2 regions of the Saccharibacillus brassicae genome follow, and region 1 is predicted to be linked to the other one. Evidence: a T-box and tRNA genes for the amino acid it is inferred to sense, from the RefSeq annotation. Region 1 holds a T-box; the other holds one or more tRNA genes.

Region 1 (10,369 bases):
CAATAGTTCTCGTGCGGCCCGCGGCCGTACCATTTCAACTGTTCCAGCGTTCCGTCCAGTTCCAGCAGCACGCCGATTTCCGGAATTTCCGGCAGGCCCGCTCCCGGCTTCAGCGTCATCGACACGCCGATCTCGCCCGAAGCCTGAACGTCGTAGCGCAGTACCGCTTCCGACACCGGCGACGTCGGCAGCTCCAGCACCGCTTCGACCGTCACGCCGCTGCCTTCGCCCGATACGTTCAGGCTGCGCAGCTTGCGGTTCTGGCCCGCTTCGCGCCAGATGCCGCTGCGTTCGTCCAGCTTGTTGCCGCGGTCGTTGTCGGTCAGCGCGCGCCAGAAGTTCGGGCGCAGCGCAGACAGCAGCAGTTCCTGTCCGCCGATTCGCAGCGAAGACAGATCGCCGCTCTGCTTGTCGAACACGACCGAGAATCCGTCGCCGGATACGGTCAGCTTCGCGCCGTCTTCGTCCGATTGCAGCAGCGTTCCCGCGAACGTGCCCGCGGCTTCTACGGACGGCGCTTCTGCGCCAGCCTGCGCCGGAAGCACGAATTGTCCGAAAGCGACTTCATGCCCTTTGTCCGCCCAGAACCGGTCTTCCTGTTCGACGAACGTCAGCGTCAGCGTGTATTCGCCCTGCTGCGTCGGCAGCGTGAACGGCACTTCGATCTCCGTGGATTCGCCCGCCGCGAGCTGCAGCGGCAGCGTGCCGCGTTCGACGACTTCGCCGCCGCGCGCCGTTTCCCAGGCGAGCTTGTAGCGGTTCAGGTCGGTGAACAGGAAATCGTTCGTGATACGAACTTTGCCCTGCGCCAGATCGGCCGCTTCGAAGCGTACGTTCTGGTAGCAGCCTTTGATCTCGTCCAATTTCGGCGATACGGTCCGATCCGCGAAGATCAGGCCGTCGCCGCAGAACGTGCCGTCGTGCGGCGATTCGCCGAAGTCTCCGCCGTAGGCGAGATATTCGACGCCGTCGGCCGTGCGGGTACGGATAGCCTGGTCGATCCAGTCCCAGATAAATCCGCCCTGCAGCACCGGATATTTGTACGTAAGGTCCGTATACTTGAACAGGTTGCCGCAGGAATTGCCCATCGCGTGACTGTATTCGCACAGGATGAACGGCTTTTTCGGATCTTCCTGGGCGTATTTTTCCACGTTTTGCGGTGTCGTGTACATATGGCTTTCGATATCGGTCGCTTCTTCCCATTTGCGCGCATGGAACGTGCCTTCGTAATGTACCAGACGGGTCTTGTCGACCGCGCGGAAGAAGTTCGCCATATGCACAAAGTTGTCGCCGCCCCACGATTCGTTGCCGAGCGACCAGATGATGATCGACGCGTGATTTTTGTCCCGCTGATACATCGAGTTGGCCCGGTCGAGCACGTTGGCGCGCCAGTGCGGCTTGCTGCCCGGTACCGTATGCTCGGCTTCGTCGAGCTGGCCGTATTCCCAGCTGCCGTGCGTCTCCAGGTTCGTCTCGTCGATCACGTACAGGCCGTGTTCGTCGCACAGCTCGTACCAGCGCGTCTGGTTCGGATAGTGGGACGTGCGGACCGCGTTGATATTGTAGGCTTTCATCAGCTTGATGTCGGCGACCATCTCTTCTTCGGTGACCGCGCGGCCTTTATCGGCGCTGAATTCGTGGCGGTTGACGCCTTTGAACACGATGCGTTTGCCGTTGATCTTCATGACGCCGTCGTGGATCGCAAAATGGCGGAATCCGACGCGCAGCGTAACCGCTTCGACTTCGCCCTGTTCGTCGGACAACGACAGCACGAGCGTGTACAGGTTCGGCGCTTCGGCGGACCACTGCGCAGGCTTCGTGACCGCAGCCGACAGGTCGGCGGCGTACAGCGTATCCTTCATAATCTCGACTTCGCTCGTCATGCGCGCCGTTACTTCGCGTCCCGACGCGTCGAGCAGACGCGCTTCGAGGCGATAGACGCCCGCTTTTTTGCCGAGTGGATTGCCGATCTGAACGCCCACTTTCAGATGTCCATGCTCGAAGTTCTCGTCCAATTCCGCCGTCGTCAGCACGTCCGCGATTTGGACTTTCGGCTTGCTGTACAGGAACACGTCGCGGAAAATGCCGCTCATGCGCCAGAAATCCTGGTCTTCCAGCCAGCTTGCGTCGCACCAGTGGTACACCTGCACGGCCAGCTTGTTTTCGCCTTTTTGCAAATAGGGAGTCAGCAGGAAGTCGGCCGGCGTGAACGTGTCTTCGCTGTAACCGACCAGATCGCCGTTGACCCAGACGTAGAAGCAGGCCTCGACGCCCTGGAAACTGATATAGACCGGATCTTCTTCCCAGTTCTCCGGCACGGTAAACGTGCGGACGTAGGAACCGACAGGATTGAACTCGGTCGGCGCGAACGGAGGCTGGATCTTCTCGCGCTCTTCCCACGGGTAGCGGACGTTCGTGTAATGCGGATAATCGTAACCGTGCAGCTGCCAATGGGCAGGCACCGGAATATCGTTCCAGTCCGACGTATCGTAACCGGTTTCATAAAAAGTCTGCGGCCGGTCGGCCGGTTTGTCCACATGATGGAACTTCCACGTTCCGTTCAGCGATTGCACGCGGCTGGAACCGCTTACGGCATTCAGCGCTTCTTCGGCCGATGCGTACGGAGTCAGGCTCGCGTGAGCGTCCAGACGATTCAGTTGGAAAATTTCAGGGTTGTTGTTCCATTCCGGATACCCATTTTCGGGAGCGGTATATTTATACTTTTTAAACATATTCTCTTCACCTCGCCTGCATAATGAAAACCTTTTCTTCTTTTGAAACCGTTCTCTCACGATTCAGTGTACACTGTTGCCGGGGGAAAAGAAAAGCCTGCTTCGAAAGTGCGCGTCTTTCTTTTTGATCGAAAACGTAATCGGAATATCTAAAAAGAGATTATAATTCCTTATTCTTATACGTTAAATAAAAAATAATGGTCAATCCCTGTAGAATAAACAGAGTCTGAATTGTACAAAATATAGATTTCGGTATTTTTTTTATATGTTTTACGTTCTCAAGCTTGCGTTTCGCTCTTTTGAGAACCGGATTATAGCTTTTGTGCGCAAAAAAAGCGGGCGGACGCCTCGGCGCCCTGCCCGCTTCATATTGGAGACTTCGGTGACTTCTGGGATTAATCCATTCTGGCAGCTCAGCCTTCGAACCGGACCACGAAGTAATTCTTTTTGCCGCGGCGCAGCACGAGCGTCCTGCCGTGCAGGCGGTCTTCCGCGCCGATGACTGTCTCGATCGACGTGCGCTTTTCCCCGTTGACGGATACCGCTCCGCTTTGGATGTCTTTGCGCGCCTGCCCTTTGGACGGTGCCGCGCCCGCTTCGACCAGCAGGTCGATCAGCAGCGGCTCGGACGAAGCGTCGACGGTCGTCGTCGGCATGTCCGCCAGCGCTTCGGCCAGGTCGGATTCGCTGAGCTCGGCAAAGCTGCCGGAGAACAGGGCGGCCGTAATCTTCTCGGCGCTTGCGACGGCTTCTTCGCCGTGCACGAGCGTCGTCACGCGGCGGGCCAGCTCGCGCTGCGCTTCGCGTCTCTCCGGCGCTTTGAGATGTTCGCTCTCAAGCGCTTCGATCTCTGCGCGGCTCAGGAACGTGAAGTATTTGAGGAACTTGATTACGTCCGCGTCGTCCGTGTTGATCCAGAACTGGTAGAACGCGTACGCGCTCGTCTTGCTGCGGTCGAGCCAGATCGCGCCGGATTCGGACTTGCCGAACTTTTTGCCGTCGCTTTTGGTTACGAGGGGCATCGTCATGCCGAACGCGCCTTCGCCGCCCGTTTTGCCGATCAGGTCGAGACCCGCGGTGATGTTGCCCCACTGGTCGCTTCCGCCGAGCTGCAGCGAGCAGCCTTCGTCTTCGAACAAACGCTGGAAATCGTACGCCTGAAGAATCATGTACGAAAATTCGGTAAACGAGATGCCGTGCTGCAGGCGGGAATCGACAGAGTCTTTGGCCAGCATGTAGTTGACGGTAAAGTTCTTGCCGACGTCGCGCAGGAAGTCGATCATGCCGATCGGGCCGAGCCAGTCGTAGTTGCTGACCATCTTCGCCGGCACTTCGGCTCCGCCGTCGCCGAAGTCGAGGAAGCGCGACAGCTGGTTTTGCAGCTTCAGCGTCCATTCCGCGACCGTGTCGGCCGTATTGAGCGAACGTTCGGTCGAACGGCCGCTCGGATCGCCGATCATGCCGGTGCCGCCGCCCACGAGGGCGATCGGACGGTGTCCGGCCTGCTGGAAGCGGCGCATCGTCAGGACCGGCAGCAGATGCCCGATATGCAGGCTGTCCGCCGTCGGGTCGAATCCGTTGTAGAGCGTGACGCTCTCGCTGCTCAGCTTCTGCTGAAGTTCCTCGCGGTGCGTCACCTGGTAGATCAAGCCTCTGTATTCCAGGTCGTCCAACAGGGCGTTATTCTCGATCGGGGTGTGTTCGGTGCTCATGATCGTATCCTCCTTCAAAATGGGAAAAATAAAAAAGACCCGGCCTGCTGCATTTCTGCAGGGACGAGTCTTAATCGCGGTACCACCCTGATTGGAAAGGCGCCTGCATCCATACCGCAAGCGCGTCTCCCTCTCATAAAGTCCGATAACGGGGACGAGTCCGTCCCGTTCCTTCCGCGATCGCGGGTTCGGTAACGGGAAGCTCCGGGACGTAATTGACGTTCGTTCGTCTATCGGCTCGCACCAACCGCCGATTCTCTGAAAGTACGGGTTCGAACGCTACTGGATTCCCTTCAAAGCTTGTTATGACGCTCCGCAGGCCGGAGACTTGCTGATTCACTTTATAACATGGCCGAAGAAGCCGTGTCAAATTCCTTTTTTTCGAAAACGATTTTAAATATATTTAACATAGAGTTTACATACCCTTTGATTTAAAAAAATCCCGTGTGATACAATGGCTCAGGATCGATCATACTTCTAGGGGGAATACAACGTAATGAATTGGAAAAAGACGAGTGTCGGGTTTGCGGCCGCAGCGCTGCTGTCCGCTCAAGTGCTGGGTACGGCAAATATCGCTTCGGCGGCGCCAGGCGAAGTGGAAGTCCATCTGCTGGGCATCAACGATTTGCACGGACAGTTGGATACGACTTCCACGGTTGCCGACAAACCGGCCGGAACCGCGCCGATTCTCGCTACATATTTGAACGAAGCGCGTGCCAAATACGCGAACACGCTCCTGTTCCATAACGGCGACTCCGTCGGCGCTTCCGCTCCGATCTCTTCGCTGGAACGCGACGAACCGACCATCGAATGGATGAACATGATGAAATTCGACGTCGGCTCGCTCGGCAACCATGAATTCGACCAGGGCATCGCGGCGCTCAAAGCGCAGCTCAACGGCGGACTCGATCCGAAAGACGGCATCGTGATGCACAAAGGCTCGAACTTCAAGTACGTGAACGCGAACGTCATCGAAGAATCGACCGGCAAACCGCTGATCGACCCTTACGTCATCAAAGAAGTCGGCGGCGTCAAAATCGCCTTTATCGGTCTCGTCACCAAATCGACGCCGGCCAAAGTCTCTCCTGCCGGCACGGCAGGCGTTCGTTTCCTGAGCGTCGAAGAAGAAGTCGCGGCGGTTAACAAGTACGCCAAAGAACTTCAGGATCAAGGCGTGGAGACGATCATCGTGCTCGCCCACGACCCGGCTTCCACCAAAGAAGGCGTGACGACCGGCGAAGCGGCCGATCTGGCAAAAGCGCTGCCGGCCAACTCCCCGATCGACGTCATCGTCGCCGGCGACAACCACGCGCTGGCCAACGGCGAAGTCAACGGCAAGCTGATCGTGCAGGCTTATTCGTACGGTACCGCTTTTGAAGACATCAAGCTGATGATCGACGCGCAAACGGGCGACGTGACGCAGAAATCCGCTACCGTTACGACGACGTTCCAAGCCGGCGTGACGCCGGACGCGAACTCCGTAGCCCTGCTTCAAAAATACCTGGACAAACATCCGGAGCTGACCAAGCCGGTCGGCGTTACCGACGGTTCCGTAACCCGTACGGACGCTTACAACAACGAAGCGGCGCTGGGTAATCTGATCGCCGACTCGATGCGCACGGCGAACTTCGGCGACAACGGCGCACCAGCCGATTTCGCGTTCATGAATCCGGGCGGCATCCGCGCGGACCTGCCAAAAGGCGACGTTACATTCGCCGATCTGGCGAAAATCCAGCCTTTCGGCAACACGCTCGTGAAGCTGACGCTGACCGGCGCACAGGTGCAGGAACTGCTTCAGCAGCAGTGGGGCACCAACGCCGACGGCTCGCCGAACACCAAAACGCTGCAAATTTCCGGCCTGAAATACAAAGCCGACCTGAACAAGCCGGTTGCCGAGCGCGTAAGCGACCTGCAGCTGACAGACGGCACGCCGATCGATCCGGCCAAGTCCTACACGGCAGTCGTGAACAACTTCATGGCAGGCGGCGGCGACAACTATAAAGTGCTGACCAAAGCCAGCGCTTCGCTCGCGGGTCCGATCGACCTCGACGTGTTCTACAAATACGTCGTCGACACTTTTGCCGGCAAAACGATCACAGCCAAAGTCGAAGGCCGCATCGTGAACATCCCGGCTAAAGGCGTGGAAGTTCCCGATTCCGACGGTCCGGTAACGGCTCCTTCGCCGACACCGACGCCTACGCCGGTACCTGTACCTACACCGGTGCCGACGCCTGTACCGACACCTACGCCAACGCCGACACCGGTGCCGTCGAACGACTTCGTGTCGCGTGCAAGCTTCGTGTCCGAGCTGGTTAAAGCGCTCGGCCTGAACAACGCTGCCGCAAGCGGCGCCGCGTTCACCGACGTGAACAAAAACGCGCCTTACGCCGATGCGATCGCCCAGGCGTTCAAAGCCAACCTGATCAAAGGCGCAGGCGCCGGCAAGTTCAATCCGGACCGCTCCATCACCCGCGAAGAAATGGCGACGATTCTCGCTGCCGCACTGAAGCAAAAGCTTCCGACAGTGACCGAAAAGTATGTCCTGAGCCAGTTCGAAGACGCTTCGAACGTAGCTCCTTACGCGCGTATGGCGGTTGCCCAGCTCGTCCATGCCGGCATCTTGAGCCCCGGCGAACCTGGCAGCTTCCTGCCGAAAAACACCGTTCTGCCGGCCGAGATGAAATCGATCCTCGAAGCCGTTACGGCCGCTTCGGCTTCTTGATCCGCTGATCGGACCGAGCCGAATCCTTGGCTATCCGCACGAAAGCCCCTCCCTTGCGGAGGGGCTTTTTTTGCGGCTGTGGAGTTATTGGGTGCGGGCGGCGCTTGAACAAGGAGACGCCGAAAAATATTTTTGCCAAAACGTCTGGTGGCCGCTTCGGGGCGGCTTCGACGGATTGCATCCCGAATACGAAGTGACCGACCGGCTCGGCACGTCCCATTTTTACGATTTTGCCTGGATCGTCCCTCCGACTTATCTCCTAATTGAACTCAGAAGCTTCGGCTCGCACGTCTCGAACATGGACCGCCGCGGCTTTTGCCGACAGCTGAACCGGAAAACGTTTCTCAAAGCGATGGGTTTCGACGTGATTTGTTTTTCCGAAGACGACGTTCTCCAACATCCGGAATTAAGTCTCACGCTGCTGCGTATGGTGCTGGGACGACATGAAAGGCGTAGCGATGCGGGACTGGAAAGCCAAAGTCCGAGCGACACAAATCGAACGATGTCTTATCGGCACCGGGAAGTGATCCGCCTGGCCTGCACGCTGGAACGCCCTCTCCACCCGATCGACGTGCGCAGCCATCTGCGTATCGATCATCGCACGGCGGTCAATCTACTGCGGTCCCTTTGCCAAAAAAATCTGTTCGAACCCCGCACCGGCCCGCAAAACCGCCGTCTCGTCCGCTATGTGCTGCAGCCGGCGGCGGTGAAATTTTTGTGAGGGGGAGCTGGCTGGCGGATGGCCGGATGGAGCGGCTTATCAGAATCGGCGGAATGGGCAGCATAAACGGTAACCTTCTCGCTCAAATACCGTCACGAGCGAAATTAACTGCGTGAATCCAGCTATTTTCGACGCTTGATCCCGGAAATCGCAAATAGCTGCACAGATCCATCTATTTTCAAACTAATCTCAAGAAAAGCATGAAATGCAGCGGATTAGTTGGATTATCGCAGTTATTCGTGTAAAAGGCGTCTTTTTCGGCGAATTAGATGGATTGGCGGTTACTAATTAGGACCCCACCGGTGAAGTGCGGTAGCGTAACGCGCAGGTTAGCGAAGCGAGGAGCGGTTTGCCCTGTTTGATGAGCGCCGAAATCACGGAGCGCAGCCGGGCAAATCGCTTCGGGGGATTCATCGTCTTCTTACAAATATGTATACATCTGCTGTGCCCGTTCGTGCTTGTCATGCTCGACAATGCCTTGGCATTCGCGAAGCAAGTGGACTCCATACAGCGCCTGTTCAAAGCGGTAGAGGGATGAAAAAATCAATTTATAAAGTTGCCCAAATAAAGCCAAGAATGAATGCCGAAATAAAGAAAAAAAGAATCGTAATTATTAGTACATAGTCATCCTTCCTGTTTAGAAAGTATACAGCGACAATAAACGGTAGAATAGTTAAAAACATAAACAGGATCGTTTGTCTCTTTGGTGGCCCAGGAAAAATAATAAATCCTTCCCCCATAGTTAATAAAAGTGTAATAAACAAGCTTAAAAACATTAGACCGCCGCAAATGCTTAATATCGAAACTCCAATAAGTAAAAGAACCCTTAAAATGTTATTCACCTCCTCCTCGTATTATAGTCGGAATAAATTATAAATAAGTGTATAGAAAATCGATCAAATTATGAATATATTCCCACACCATATTTATTGGTATTGCTTTATTGATCGGCTGCTGGATCGCTCGATCGGATCGTCATCTGATTGGATCGGTCGGTGGATTTGTCGGTGGACTTTCCGCTCCAGCGAACCGCAAAAAAGCGACCCGCTCGAACGCGGCCCGCTTTCAATACTGCTGTTGCATTTGCTTGCGCTCTCTCCTACGCTTCTTTCCGCTTTCCCTCCGGCTTCACTCCCACGCCCCGTCCGCTCCACACCGCCGAGCAGACCGCTTCAAACTCAAGCGTGTCCGATCACCGCATGCGGCACGTAAGGCTCTTCCAGGCGGCGGATTTCCTCGTCGGTCAGCGTGATCGACAGCGCGGCAGCGGCGTCTTCCAGATGGTGCGGCTTGGTCGCGCCGACGATCGGGGCGGTGACGGGGCGCTTTTGCAGCACCCAGGCCAGCGCGATCTGCGCCCGCGGAACGCCGCGTTCCCGGGCGACTTCGGCGACGGCTTCGACGACGCGGCGGTCGGCTTCCGCCGTCTTGTCGTACAGCGTACGGCCGAACGCGTCGTTCTCCGAGCGCTTGCTCGTCTCTTCCCAATCGCGGGTCAGGCGGCCGCGCGCAAGCGGGCTCCACGGAATGACGCCGACGCCTTCCGCTTCGCACAGCGGCAGCATCTCGCGTTCTTCTTCGCGGTAGAGCAGGTTGACGTAATTTTGCATGCTTACGAACTTTGTCCAACCGCCGCGTTCCGCCGTATGCTGCGCCTTGAGAAACTGCCAGGCGTACATTGAGGACGCGCCGATATACCGGGCTTTGCCCGCTTTGACGACGTCGTGCAGCGCCTCCATCGTTTCTTCGATCGGCGTGTGCGGGTCCCAGCGGTGAATCTGGTACAGGTCGACGTAATCGGTGCCGAGCCGGCGCAGGCTGTGATCGATCTCGCTGAGGATGACTTTGCGCGACAATCCGCCGCCGTTCGGCCCTTTGCGCATCGTATCGTGGACTTTGGTCGCGAGCACGATCTCGTCCCGATTGGCGAAATCGCGCAGCGCCCGGCCGACGATCTCTTCGCTCGTGCCGTCGGAATATACGTTGGCCGTATCGAAAAAGTTGATCCCAAGCTCAAGCGCCTGGCGGATAAACGGCCGGCTCTCTTCTTCGCCCATCGTCCACGCGTGCGCGCCCCGATCGGGGATGCCGTAACTCATACAGCCCAGACACAACCTCGATACGTCCAATCCTGTTCGACCCAGTTTGACGGTGTCCATTTTACATTCGCTCCTTTTGGTTGAAAATAACGAGAATGCGGCAGCGCTGCGTCTGTACGAAGCGTCGGCGCCGGGAGACGCGGCGCTGCCGCAGCTTCCTGTACACGTTATACCCGAATATCGAGCGGATGCCTGCGCACCCGGTAGACGTACACTTTGGTCCGGTACAGATCGGAACAGACAAGGGCCGAGTCCGGTTCCCAATCGTCAAAAGCAAAAAATACGCTCACGATCTTCGTCCCTTCGCGCGCCCGCTCCCGCAAAACCGGTCCCAGCCGGCGCATGCCCGCCGGGTGCAAATAGCAGACGATCACGTCCGCCGA
Region 2 (10,369 bases), 2.3 Mb from region 1:
CAAGCGCATCCTTTTATGGGCCCTTAGCTCAGCTGGTTAGAGCGCACCCCTGATAAGGGTGAGGTCGGTGGTTCGAGTCCACTAGGGCCCACCATTTCCAACATCATATTTTCCTTTTATGGGGCCATAGCTCAGCTGGGAGAGCGCCTGCCTTGCAAGCAGGAGGTCAGCGGTTCGATCCCGCTTGGCTCCACCATAATTGCTTAACTGCTTGGAAAGATCAAGAGATTTCGAACTAAGAGATTTCGCTTAGCGCGTGAACCACTTTTGGTCCGCACAGCAGTGATGCACACAAAAATTGTTCCTTGAAAACTGGATACCGAAACGAAAAACTTCGCGTCTGGAAGATCTCTTCTTCGGAAGACGATTTCCCAAATGAAGTTTGGTTAAGCAAGTAAGAGCGCACGGTGGATGCCTAGGCACCAGGAGCCGACGAAGGACGCGACGAACCGCGATAGTGCTTCGGGGAGCTGTAAGTGAGCGTTGATCCGGAGATTTCCGAATGGGGGAACCCAGCTGGACTCATACCCAGTTACTGACCGAGTGAATTCATAGCTCGGCAGAGGCAGACCGGGGGAACTGAAACATCTAAGTACCCCGAGGAAGAGAAAACAATAGTGATTCCGTCAGTAGCGGCGAGCGAACGCGGAACAGCCCAAACCAGAGAGCTTGCTCTCTGGGGTTGTGGGACGTCTCACACGGAGTTACAAAGGAGTTTGGTAGGCGAAGAGGTTTGGAACGACCCGCCACAGCAGGTGATAGCCCTGTAGCCGAAAGCAAGCTCCCTCCGAGACGGATCCCGAGTAGTGCGGGGCACGTGAAACCCCGTATGAATCCGGCAGGACCATCTGCCAAGGCTAAATACTCCCTGGTGACCGATAGCGAAGCAGTACCGTGAGGGAAAGGTGAAAAGGACCTCGGAAGAGGAGTGAAATAGAACCTGAAACCGTGCGCTTACAAAAAGTCAGAGCCCAATTAAGGGGTGATGGCGTGCCTTTTGTAGAATGAACCGGCGAGTTACGTTTACATGCAAGGTTAAGGTGAGAAGCCGGAGCCGCAGCGAAAGCGAGTCTGAATAGGGCGATATAGTATGTAGGTGTAGACCCGAAACCGGGTGATCTACCCCTGTCCAGGGTGAAGGTGCGGTAACACGCACTGGAGGCCCGAACCCACGTACGTTGAAAAGTGCGGGGATGAGGTGGGGGTAGCGGAGAAATTCCAATCGAACCCGGAGATAGCTGGTTCTCCCCGAAATAGCTTTAGGGCTAGCCTCGGATTGAGAGTTGTGGAGGTAGAGCACTGATTGGGTGCGGGGCCCGCCAAGGGTTACCAAGTCCAGTCAAACTCCGAATGCCATCAACTTATATCCGGGAGTCAGACAGTGAGTGCTAAGATCCATTGTCAAAAGGGAAACAGCCCAGACCATCGGTTAAGGTCCCCAAGTGTGTGTTAAGTGGGAAAGGATGTGGAGTTGCCCAGACAACCAGGATGTTGGCTTAGAAGCAGCCACCATTTAAAGAGTGCGTAATAGCTCACTGGTCGAGTGACTCTGCGCCGAAAATGTAACGGGGCTAAACACACCACCGAAACCATGGCTTGATGCCTTGCGCATCAGGGGTAGGGGAGCGTTGAATACGGATTGAAGGTGTACTGGAAAGAGCGCTGGACTGTATTCAAGTGAGAATGCCGGTATGAGTAACGAAAAGATCAGTGAGAATCTGATCCGCCGAAAACCCAAGGATTCCTGAGGAAGGCTCGTCCGCTCAGGGTTAGTCGGGACCTAAGGCGAGGCCGAAAGGCGTAGTCGATGGACAACAGGTGGATATTCCTGTACCGCCGTAAACCGTTACGAGCAATGGAGTGACGCAGGAGGGAAGGGACGCGGACTGATGGATATGTCCGTCCAAGTAACAAGTTTGGTCGGTAGGCAAATCCGCCGGCTCCAAGAACAAGTTGCGATGGGGAGCGAAAATTACAGTAGCGAAGGTCCTGGGCTCACACTGCCAAGAAAAGCTTCTAGCCAGGTGAAGGCGCCCGTACCGCAAACCGACACAGGTGGGTGGGAAGAGTATTCTAAGGCGCGCGGAAGAACTCTCGTTAAGGAACTCGGCAAAATGACCCCGTAACTTCGGGAGAAGGGGTGCCCCGGTAGTGTGAATAGCACGAGGGGGCCGCAGTGAAAAGGCCCAAGCGACTGTTTAGCAAAAACACAGGTCTGTGCGAAGCCGCAAGGCGAAGTATACGGGCTGACGCCTGCCCGGTGCTGGAAGGTTAAGAGGAGGGGTTAGCGGCAACGCGAAGCTCTGAATTGAAGCCCCAGTAAACGGCGGCCGTAACTATAACGGTCCTAAGGTAGCGAAATTCCTTGTCAGGTAAATTCTGACCCGCACGAATGGCGTAACGACTTGGGCGCTGTCTCAACGAGAGATCCGGTGAAATTTTAATACCTGTGAAGATGCAGGTTACCCGCGACAAGACGGAAAGACCCCATGGAGCTTTACTGCAGCTTGATATTGGACTGGGGTGCGATTTGTACAGCATAGGTGGGAGCCTTAGATCTCGGAGCGCCAGCTTCGGGGGAGGCGCCGTTGGGATACCACCCTGATCGCATGCTAGTTCTAACCTCGTACCGTCATCCGGTACAGGGACCGTGTCAGGCGGGCAGTTTGACTGGGGCGGTCGCCTCCTAAAATGTAACGGAGGCGCCCAAAGGTTCCCTCAGAATGGTTGGAAATCATTCGCAGCGTGTAAAGGCATAAGGGAGCTTGACTGCGAGACGGACAGGTCGAGCAGGGACGAAAGTCGGGCTTAGTGATCCGGTGGTACCGCATGGAAGGGCCATCGCTCAACGGATAAAAGCTACCCTGGGGATAACAGGCTTATCTCCCCCAAGAGTCCACATCGACGGGGAGGTTTGGCACCTCGATGTCGGCTCATCGCATCCTGGGGCTGAAGTAGGTCCCAAGGGTTGGGCTGTTCGCCCATTAAAGCGGTACGCGAGCTGGGTTCAGAACGTCGTGAGACAGTTCGGTCCCTATCTGTCGTGGGCGTTGGAAATTTGAGAGGAGCTGTCCTTAGTACGAGAGGACCGGGATGGACGCACCGCTGGTGTACCAGTTGTTCCGCCAGGAGCATCGCTGGGTAGCTACGTGCGGAAGGGATAAACGCTGAAAGCATCTAAGCGTGAAGCCCCCCTCAAGATGAGATTTCCCACACGCAAGTGGTAAGACCCCTTGGAGACGACGAGGTAGATAGGCAGGAGGTCGAAGCGTAGCAATACGTGTAGCTGACCTGTACTAATCGGTCGAGGGCTTATCCTATAGACTTGCGCAGCTAGGCTTTTCGGAAGCCTCTGCTTCGGTTGAGCACACTGCGCAGGCAAACACTTCATGACGCGAAGTGGATCGTTTCGGATCCGGTTTTCAGGGTGCAAATCCTGTAACTGCAAGATGCATGTCTTTTCTGGTGTGGGTTATTTTCCTGGATACTGTTCGGCGAACAATAATCTCACGGAAAAAACCGGTTTGGAGAGATACCCAAGTGGCTATAAGGGGACCCTCTGCTAAGGGGTTAGACTGCGTTAGCGGTGCGAGGGTTCGAATCCCTCTCTCTCCGCCATTCCTTTCTTCATTGCAAGAAAGAAAATGGCACTTGTAATATGGCGGTGTAGCTCAGCTGGCTAGAGCGTACGGTTCATACCCGTGAGGTCGGGGGTTCGATCCCCTCCGCCGCTATCTTTATCTTTATTCCCATGGAGGCTTAGCTCAGCTGGGAGAGCATCTGCCTTACAAGCAGAGGGTCGGGGGTTCGAGCCCCTCAGCCTCCACCATCATATGCCGGTGTAGCTCAATTGGTAGAGCAACTGACTTGTAATCAGTAGGTTGGGGGTTCAAGTCCTCTCGCCGGCACCATTAAATTTGGTCTGGAACCGTGGTGTAGGGGTTAACATGCCTGCCTGTCACGCAGGAGATCGCGGGTTCAAATCCCGTCGGTTCCGCCATTTTAATTGAATAACTGGTTTTATGGAGTATGGCTCGGTAGCTCAGTCGGTAGAGCAAAGGACTGAAAATCCTTGTGTCGGCGGTTCGATTCCGTCCCGAGCCATCTTTATAGTGTGGAGGCTTAGCGAAGTGGCCAAACGCAGCAGACTGTAAATCTGTTCTCTCCGAGTTCGGTGGTTCGAATCCATCAGCCTCCACCAGTTTCGAGAGCCATTAGCTCAGTTGGTAGAGCACCTGACTTTTAATCAGGGTGTCGAAGGTTCGAGTCCTTCATGGCTCATCAAGAAGTCGTGTTCCGTTTTGACGGAATGCGGCTTTTTTGCGTATTTGGATTTATGTTAAGATAGAAGAAAACAGGTGTTGGAGGACGGGCTATGAATGTGCAGGACATCCGGCGCCGACTGGAATCGATCGTGGGCAGAACGGTAGAACGGATCGGCGTCTCAAAAAAGCGGCAGCAGGAACTGATGGGCGCGGTCGAACCTGGAATGCAGCCGTCCGGAAGCGAACCGGAAGCTGGGCCGGCTGTAGAAGCGATGCGCCTGGGCGTGGTCGAAGCCGGCTCCACCTGGTTTTTCGCCGCCGATGCCTCGTCGGAGACGGCGGAACGCACCGCTTTTCGTATCGCGAGCGACCGGTTGGACCCTGCCCTGCGCGAATTGATCGCCCTGCTCGTGCAGACGTCGGCAGTGGACCATTCCGCGCCGTCCCTTCAGGAGGAAGAGACGGAAGCGCAGCAGTTGGGCCGCTGGCTGGCGGACAGGCTGGAGTCGGGAGAAGCGCCGCATGAACTGCCGGATACGCTGCGATTGAAAAGCCGCCTGTTCACGGAGATGATTCCGTTTCTGTTGATCTACGAAGGGGCACAGAGTTCGATCGGCGGCTATGAAGAGCTGCATCAGCTGCTGTCCACGTTTCTGGAGCGGGAAGTGCGCGTCGTCCCGCTGCGCGAACGGGAATGGCTGCTGCTCGTTGATCGGCTGGACGTGCTGGATCTGTCGGAAGAGCGGGGCGAAGGCGACGAATCGGATCGCGAGCTGCTCGAAGCGTTCGGACTCGGCTTGTACGAGCTGATCGCGAGCGAATGGGCCGGCATTTTCAATCTGTCGGTATCGGAACCGCTGCAGCCGGCCCACGGACTCGTTCCGGCGCTGCGCATTTTGCGGGAAAGCGTCTTTCTCGGCAAAACGTTCCATGTGACGCGTCATGTGCACTTGCCGTGGGAGCTGGATCTGGAGCGGTTGATCTACAGCATTCCGGGAGAGCAGCGGGAACGGTTCATGGAGCGGATCGAAGGCCGGGCGGTCGTGCTGGCGGACAGCGAGACGCTGGCGACGCTGACGACTTTTTTCCAAATGAACTGCAATGTAAGCGAGACGGCCAAGCAGCTGTACATCCACCGCAATACGCTGATCTACCGGTTGGACAAGGTCAAACAGGAGACGGGGCTCGACGTGCGCAACTTCAGTGACGCCGTTTCGATGAAGCTTGCGCTCCTATTGGATAAAGTGACAAAAGACTGAGCGGATTTTTGTGCAGTTTGCGGATAGCCAGGAAAGCGTATTCAAGTTAGAATGGAAACAGATAAAAGAAAGCCGCTTTGCTTCATACACATATCCTCAATACAGGGAGGCAACATTCAATGGCTGGTGTACGCTTAGAACATATCTATAAGAAATACGCAGGTTCCGACAAAGCAACGGTAATCGACGTTAACCTTGATATCAAAGATAAAGAATTCCTCGTCCTGGTCGGTCCTTCCGGCTGCGGAAAATCGACGACTCTGCGCATGATCGCAGGTCTGGAAGAAATTTCCGAAGGCAAACTGTATATCGGCGACCGCGTCGTAAACGACGTAGCTCCGAAAGACCGCGATATCGCGATGGTCTTCCAGTCCTACGCCCTTTACCCGCACATGGACGTATACTCCAACATGGCGTTCGGCCTGAAACTGCGCAAAGTGAAAAAGGAAGAAATCGAGAGACGCGTTCGCGAAGCGGCGAAGATTCTCGATATCGAGCATTTGCTTGAGCGCAAACCTAAAGCACTCTCCGGCGGTCAGCGTCAGCGGGTTGCCCTGGGACGCGCCATCGTACGGGATCCGCAAGTCTTCCTGATGGATGAGCCTCTCTCCAACTTGGACGCGAAACTTCGCGGTCAGATGCGCGCGGAAATCACGAAACTGGTTAAGCGCCTCGAGACGACTTGTATCTACGTAACGCACGACCAGATCGAAGCCATGACCATGGGCGATCGCATCGTCGTTATGAAAGACGGCATCATCCAGCAGGCCGCTCCGCCGGAAGATCTGTACAACAACCCGACGAACATCTTCGTTGCCGGCTTCATCGGTTCCCCTACGATGAACTTCATCAACGGCACGCTGGTCGACAAAGCGGACGGCCTGTACTTCCAGGCTCAGAACCTTGACGTCGAAATTCCGCGCGGCAAAGCTCAAATCCTGCGCGAAAAATCGATGGTCGGCAAAGAAGTCATTCTGGGCCTGCGTCCGGAAGACGTGCACGAAGAGCCGGTCTTCCTGGAAGCTTCGCCAAAAACGGTCTTCACGGCCAACGTTGAAGTTACCGAGAACCTCGGTCACGAAATGCTGCTGTACCTGACCGGCCTCGGCGGCGACACGACGATCGCCCGTGTAGACGGACGTTCGAACGTACGCGAAGGTTCCCAGGTTCAACTGGCAATCGACATGAACAAAGCGCACATCTTCGAAAGAGAATCCGAAGTGAACGTCTTCTACGACGTCAAATAATTCGGCTGCTCTCCGAAAGAGCTTACAGGGCCGCCCTTCGGGGCGGCTTTTTCGTTTGGGGCGGGCAGCGAACGAGCATTGCTTTCGATCTGTATTTCCTTTACGATGAATAAGATAGCGTTTAGAAGCGGCACGACGATTCCATACAAGAACGACCGAGAGAAGGGAAGAATACGCAATGGCTAAAAAGGTAAAAGTAGCCGAGCTGGTTCAACAGTTTCAGTTTGAAGTCGTATCGGGCGAAAAGGGATTACGCCGTCCGATCGTCGTCGACGACCTGAACCGGCCGGGACTAGAGATGGCCGGATACTTCGAATATCATTCGCCGGAGCGCATTCAGCTGTTGGGCAAAACTGAGCTGACTTTTTATCATATGCTCTCGAAAGAAGACAAGTTGGACCGGATGAGCCGGCTCTGCAGCGAAGAGACGCCGTGTATTATCGTCACCCGGTCTTTTGACGTGCCGGAAGAACTGATCGCGCTCGGCGAAGAACGCGATATTCCGATTCTGCGCAGCGGCATGTCGACGACCAGCCTGGGCAGCCGCGTTACCGGCTTCCTGGAACGCAAGCTGGCGCCGACGACGACGATCCACGGCGTGCTGGTGGATGTGTACGGCGTAGGCATCATCATTACCGGCAGCAGCGGCATCGGCAAAAGCGAGACCGCCCTGGAACTCGTCAAGCGCGGCCACCGGCTTATCGCCGACGACGCGGTCGAGATTCGTCAGAGCGCCGACAACCAGCTCGACGGCACTGCGCCGGAACTGATCCGTCACCTGCTGGAGATCCGCGGCGTAGGCATCATCAACGTGATGACGCTGTTCGGCGCGGGCGCCATCCGCAACCACAAGCGGATTACGCTCGTCGTGCGGCTGGAGAACTGGCAGCCGGACAAGCAGTACGACCGTCTGGGACTCGACGAGGAGACGACGCGCATCATCGATACGGACGTGCCGCTTGTGACGGTTCCGGTAAGACCGGGCCGAAATCTGGCCGTAATCATCGAAGTGGCGGCGATGAACTTCCGTCTGAAGCGTATGGGCTACAACGCGGCCCAGCAGTTTACGCACAAATTGACTGCGACGATCGACAACGACGCGGACGATCTGGACTAAGACGTCGACTGCTTCACATTTCATGCGGCAAACGCACGGGGAGGAACAAGAATGGGTGCATTACTGGCGATCAATCCGATCGCTTTCAGCATCGGTCCGCTGGCCGTGCACTGGTACGGGCTGATTCTCGGGCTCGGGGCCGTGACCGGCATGCTGATCGCAATGCGGGAAGGCAAGCGTTTTGGGCTGCCGCAGGAATTGTTTATGGATATTTTGCTGTTCGGCGTTCCGTCGGCCATCATCTGCGCGCGGCTCTACTACGTGGCCTTCCAATGGGACCAGTACAAAGACAATCCGCTGAAGATTTTCGCCATTTGGGAAGGCGGAATCGCTATTTACGGCGCGCTGATCGGCGCCGTGATCTGCGGCGTGGTCTATACGCGCATCAAGGGATACAGCTTTTGGCGAATCGCCGATCTCTGCGCGCCGGGCCTGCTGGCCGGTCAGCTGATCGGCCGCTGGGGCAACTTCGTCAACCAGGAAGCGTACGGCGGCGAAGTGAGCGAAAGCTTCCTGCGCGATACGATGCACCTGCCGAACTTTATCGTGAACCAGATGAATATCGAGGGCGTGTTCCATCATCCCACCTTCCTCTACGAATCGTGCTGGAACCTGCTGGGCATTCTGCTGATCTTCGTGATCCGCCGCCGCAAGTTCGTGCGTGCCGGCGAGATCTTTATCGGCTACTTTATCTGGTACGCGATCGGACGCTTCTTCATTGAAGCGCTGCGCACCGACAGCCTCGCGTTCCAGGGACCGGGCTGGCTGGCTTCGCTGATCCACGGCATGTGGACGCCGATGACGTGGTTCGGCTTCGAAGAAGGTTACCTCGACCCGGCTTACGGCAACGTCCGGATCTCGCAGCTGGTCGCGATCCTCTTCTTCGTGATCGCGATCGCGCTGATCGTGATCCGTCGCATGAACGGCCAGGCCAATATCCGGTATTCCGATCCGATCGTCTCGTCCAGACCGGAAAACGCGCCTCCGGCGATCGACGAGCGCCATCGCGCGGAGACGGGATCGGAAGCCGACCGCATCGCTGCTACGCCGTCCGATACGGACCGCACACCGCCTTCGGGTGACGATCCTCTGCGCAAGGAGTGAGAACCTCATGAATCCGGCCATACGTACCGTGCTGTTCGACCTGGACGGCACGATCATCGATACCAATCAGCTTATCATCGACTCTTTCATGAATACGGTGACCGGCTCTTCGCTGACGCGGGAGACGATCATTCCGCATATGGGCACCACGCTGCAAAATCAGCTGCGCGTCTTCTCCGGCCTCGACGATGTGCGCGAGCTGGAGCAGGCTTACCGCGCCTACAATCTGGCTCACCACGACTCGATGGTCAAGCCGTTCCCGCATGTGCAGCAGGTCATTCGTGACCTGCATGCGGCCGGGATCCGCCTCGGCGTCGTCACGACGAAGATCCGGCCGACCACGATGAAGGTGCTGGAGATGTTCGACCTGTACCGGTACATGGAAGCGGTCGTGACCGTCACCGATGTGACGCATCCGAAGCCCCATGCCGAACCGGTGCGGATGGCGCTGGAGAAAATGGGCGCGGAAGCAAAGACGGCGCTGATGGTAGGCGACAGTCCGGCCGATATCCAATCGGCCCAGAATGCGGGCGTGCGCGCCGCGGCCGTCGCCTGGTCGCTCAAAGGCGAACAGGAGCTGTCCGGCTACGGGCCGGACCATATGCTGCACGATATGCGCGACCTGTACGAATTGACCGGAACGGAGCGTCGGGAAGCATGAGAAAAACGGAGCGCCATTTCGTCGAAGACGGTCCCAACGCGCTGCGCCAGATCTACAAGACGGTCAGCCCCTGGAAAGGCGTCAAAAATTTCGTTTTTATCCAAATTGCCCGCTACTGCCCGGTGCTTGAACTGAAAAACTGGATCTACCGCCGTATCCTCCACATGAAAGTGGGCCAGGATACGGCTTTCGGGCTTATGGTGATGGTCGATGTCTTTTTTCCGGAAAAGATTACGATCGGACGCAACACGGTCATCGGCTACAACACGACCATCCTCGCGCACGAGTATTTGATTCGCGAATACCGGCTCGGCGAAGTCATTATCGGGGACGAGGTCATGATCGGCGCCAACACGACGATTCTGCCGGGCGTAACGATCGGCGACGGAGCGGTCGTAGCGGCCGGTTCGGTCGTCTACCGTGACGTGGAGCCGGGAACTTTCGTCGGCGGCAATCCGCTGCGGGTCATCGAACGGAAAAATCCTTGATTTTGTAAAAAAATCGACCTTAAAAACGCAAAATTCCTAAAAAACGACTAAAAAAAGGGATACGAGGCTGCAACGTCGGGTATAATGCGAAGAGAGCGGACAACGGGAGGCGCTTGCGCCATCCCGTTTTTCGCTTCGTCGGTAGCCGATACGAAGTCCGCATGGAACGATCAGGCAACCAGAGCGCTGCGCACGTTCGCAGCGCAACATCGCGGAAGGGAGCAATGG

The links. The T-box of region 1 lies ahead of tyrS (tyrosine--tRNA ligase). A T-box ahead of a tRNA ligase gene usually reads a tRNA of that ligase, here a tRNA-Tyr.
Region 2: it has a tRNA-Tyr gene. The T-box ahead of tyrS (tyrosine--tRNA ligase) is inferred to sense a tRNA for this amino acid. The anticodon was not compared.

Annotation. Positions count from the first base shown of each region.
Region 1 covers NZ_CP041217.1:4,935,227-4,945,595, reverse strand. The annotation lists gene lacZ (beta-galactosidase, LacZ type) at 1-2,732, opposite strand, end outside; gene tyrS (tyrosine--tRNA ligase) at 3,146-4,444, opposite strand; T-box leader at 4,501-4,750, opposite strand; gene FFV09_RS20655 (5'-nucleotidase C-terminal domain-containing protein) at 4,941-7,166, shown strand; gene FFV09_RS20650 (hypothetical protein) at 7,237-7,887, shown strand; gene FFV09_RS20645 (aldo/keto reductase) at 9,066-10,046, opposite strand; gene FFV09_RS20640 (class I SAM-dependent methyltransferase) at 10,154-10,369, opposite strand, start outside.
Region 2 covers NZ_CP041217.1:2,672,821-2,683,189, forward strand. The annotation lists rRNA gene rrf (5S ribosomal RNA) at 1-5, shown strand, start outside; tRNA gene FFV09_RS11175 (tRNA-Ile) at 18-94, shown strand; tRNA gene FFV09_RS11180 (tRNA-Ala) at 121-196, shown strand; rRNA gene FFV09_RS11185 (23S ribosomal RNA) at 385-3,320, shown strand; tRNA gene FFV09_RS11190 (tRNA-Ser) at 3,527-3,618, shown strand; tRNA gene FFV09_RS11195 (tRNA-Met) at 3,661-3,734, shown strand; tRNA gene FFV09_RS11200 (tRNA-Val) at 3,754-3,829, shown strand; tRNA gene FFV09_RS11205 (tRNA-Thr) at 3,836-3,911, shown strand; tRNA gene FFV09_RS11210 (tRNA-Asp) at 3,925-4,000, shown strand; tRNA gene FFV09_RS11215 (tRNA-Phe) at 4,032-4,104, shown strand; tRNA gene FFV09_RS11220 (tRNA-Tyr) at 4,117-4,201, shown strand; tRNA gene FFV09_RS11225 (tRNA-Lys) at 4,209-4,281, shown strand; gene FFV09_RS11230 (PucR family transcriptional regulator) at 4,376-5,524, shown strand; gene FFV09_RS11235 (ABC transporter ATP-binding protein) at 5,644-6,771, shown strand; gene hprK (HPr(Ser) kinase/phosphatase) at 6,950-7,888, shown strand; gene lgt (prolipoprotein diacylglyceryl transferase) at 7,940-8,992, shown strand; gene ppaX (pyrophosphatase PpaX) at 9,000-9,653, shown strand; gene FFV09_RS11255 (acyltransferase) at 9,650-10,141, shown strand; gene FFV09_RS11260 (acyltransferase) at 10,366-10,369, shown strand, end outside.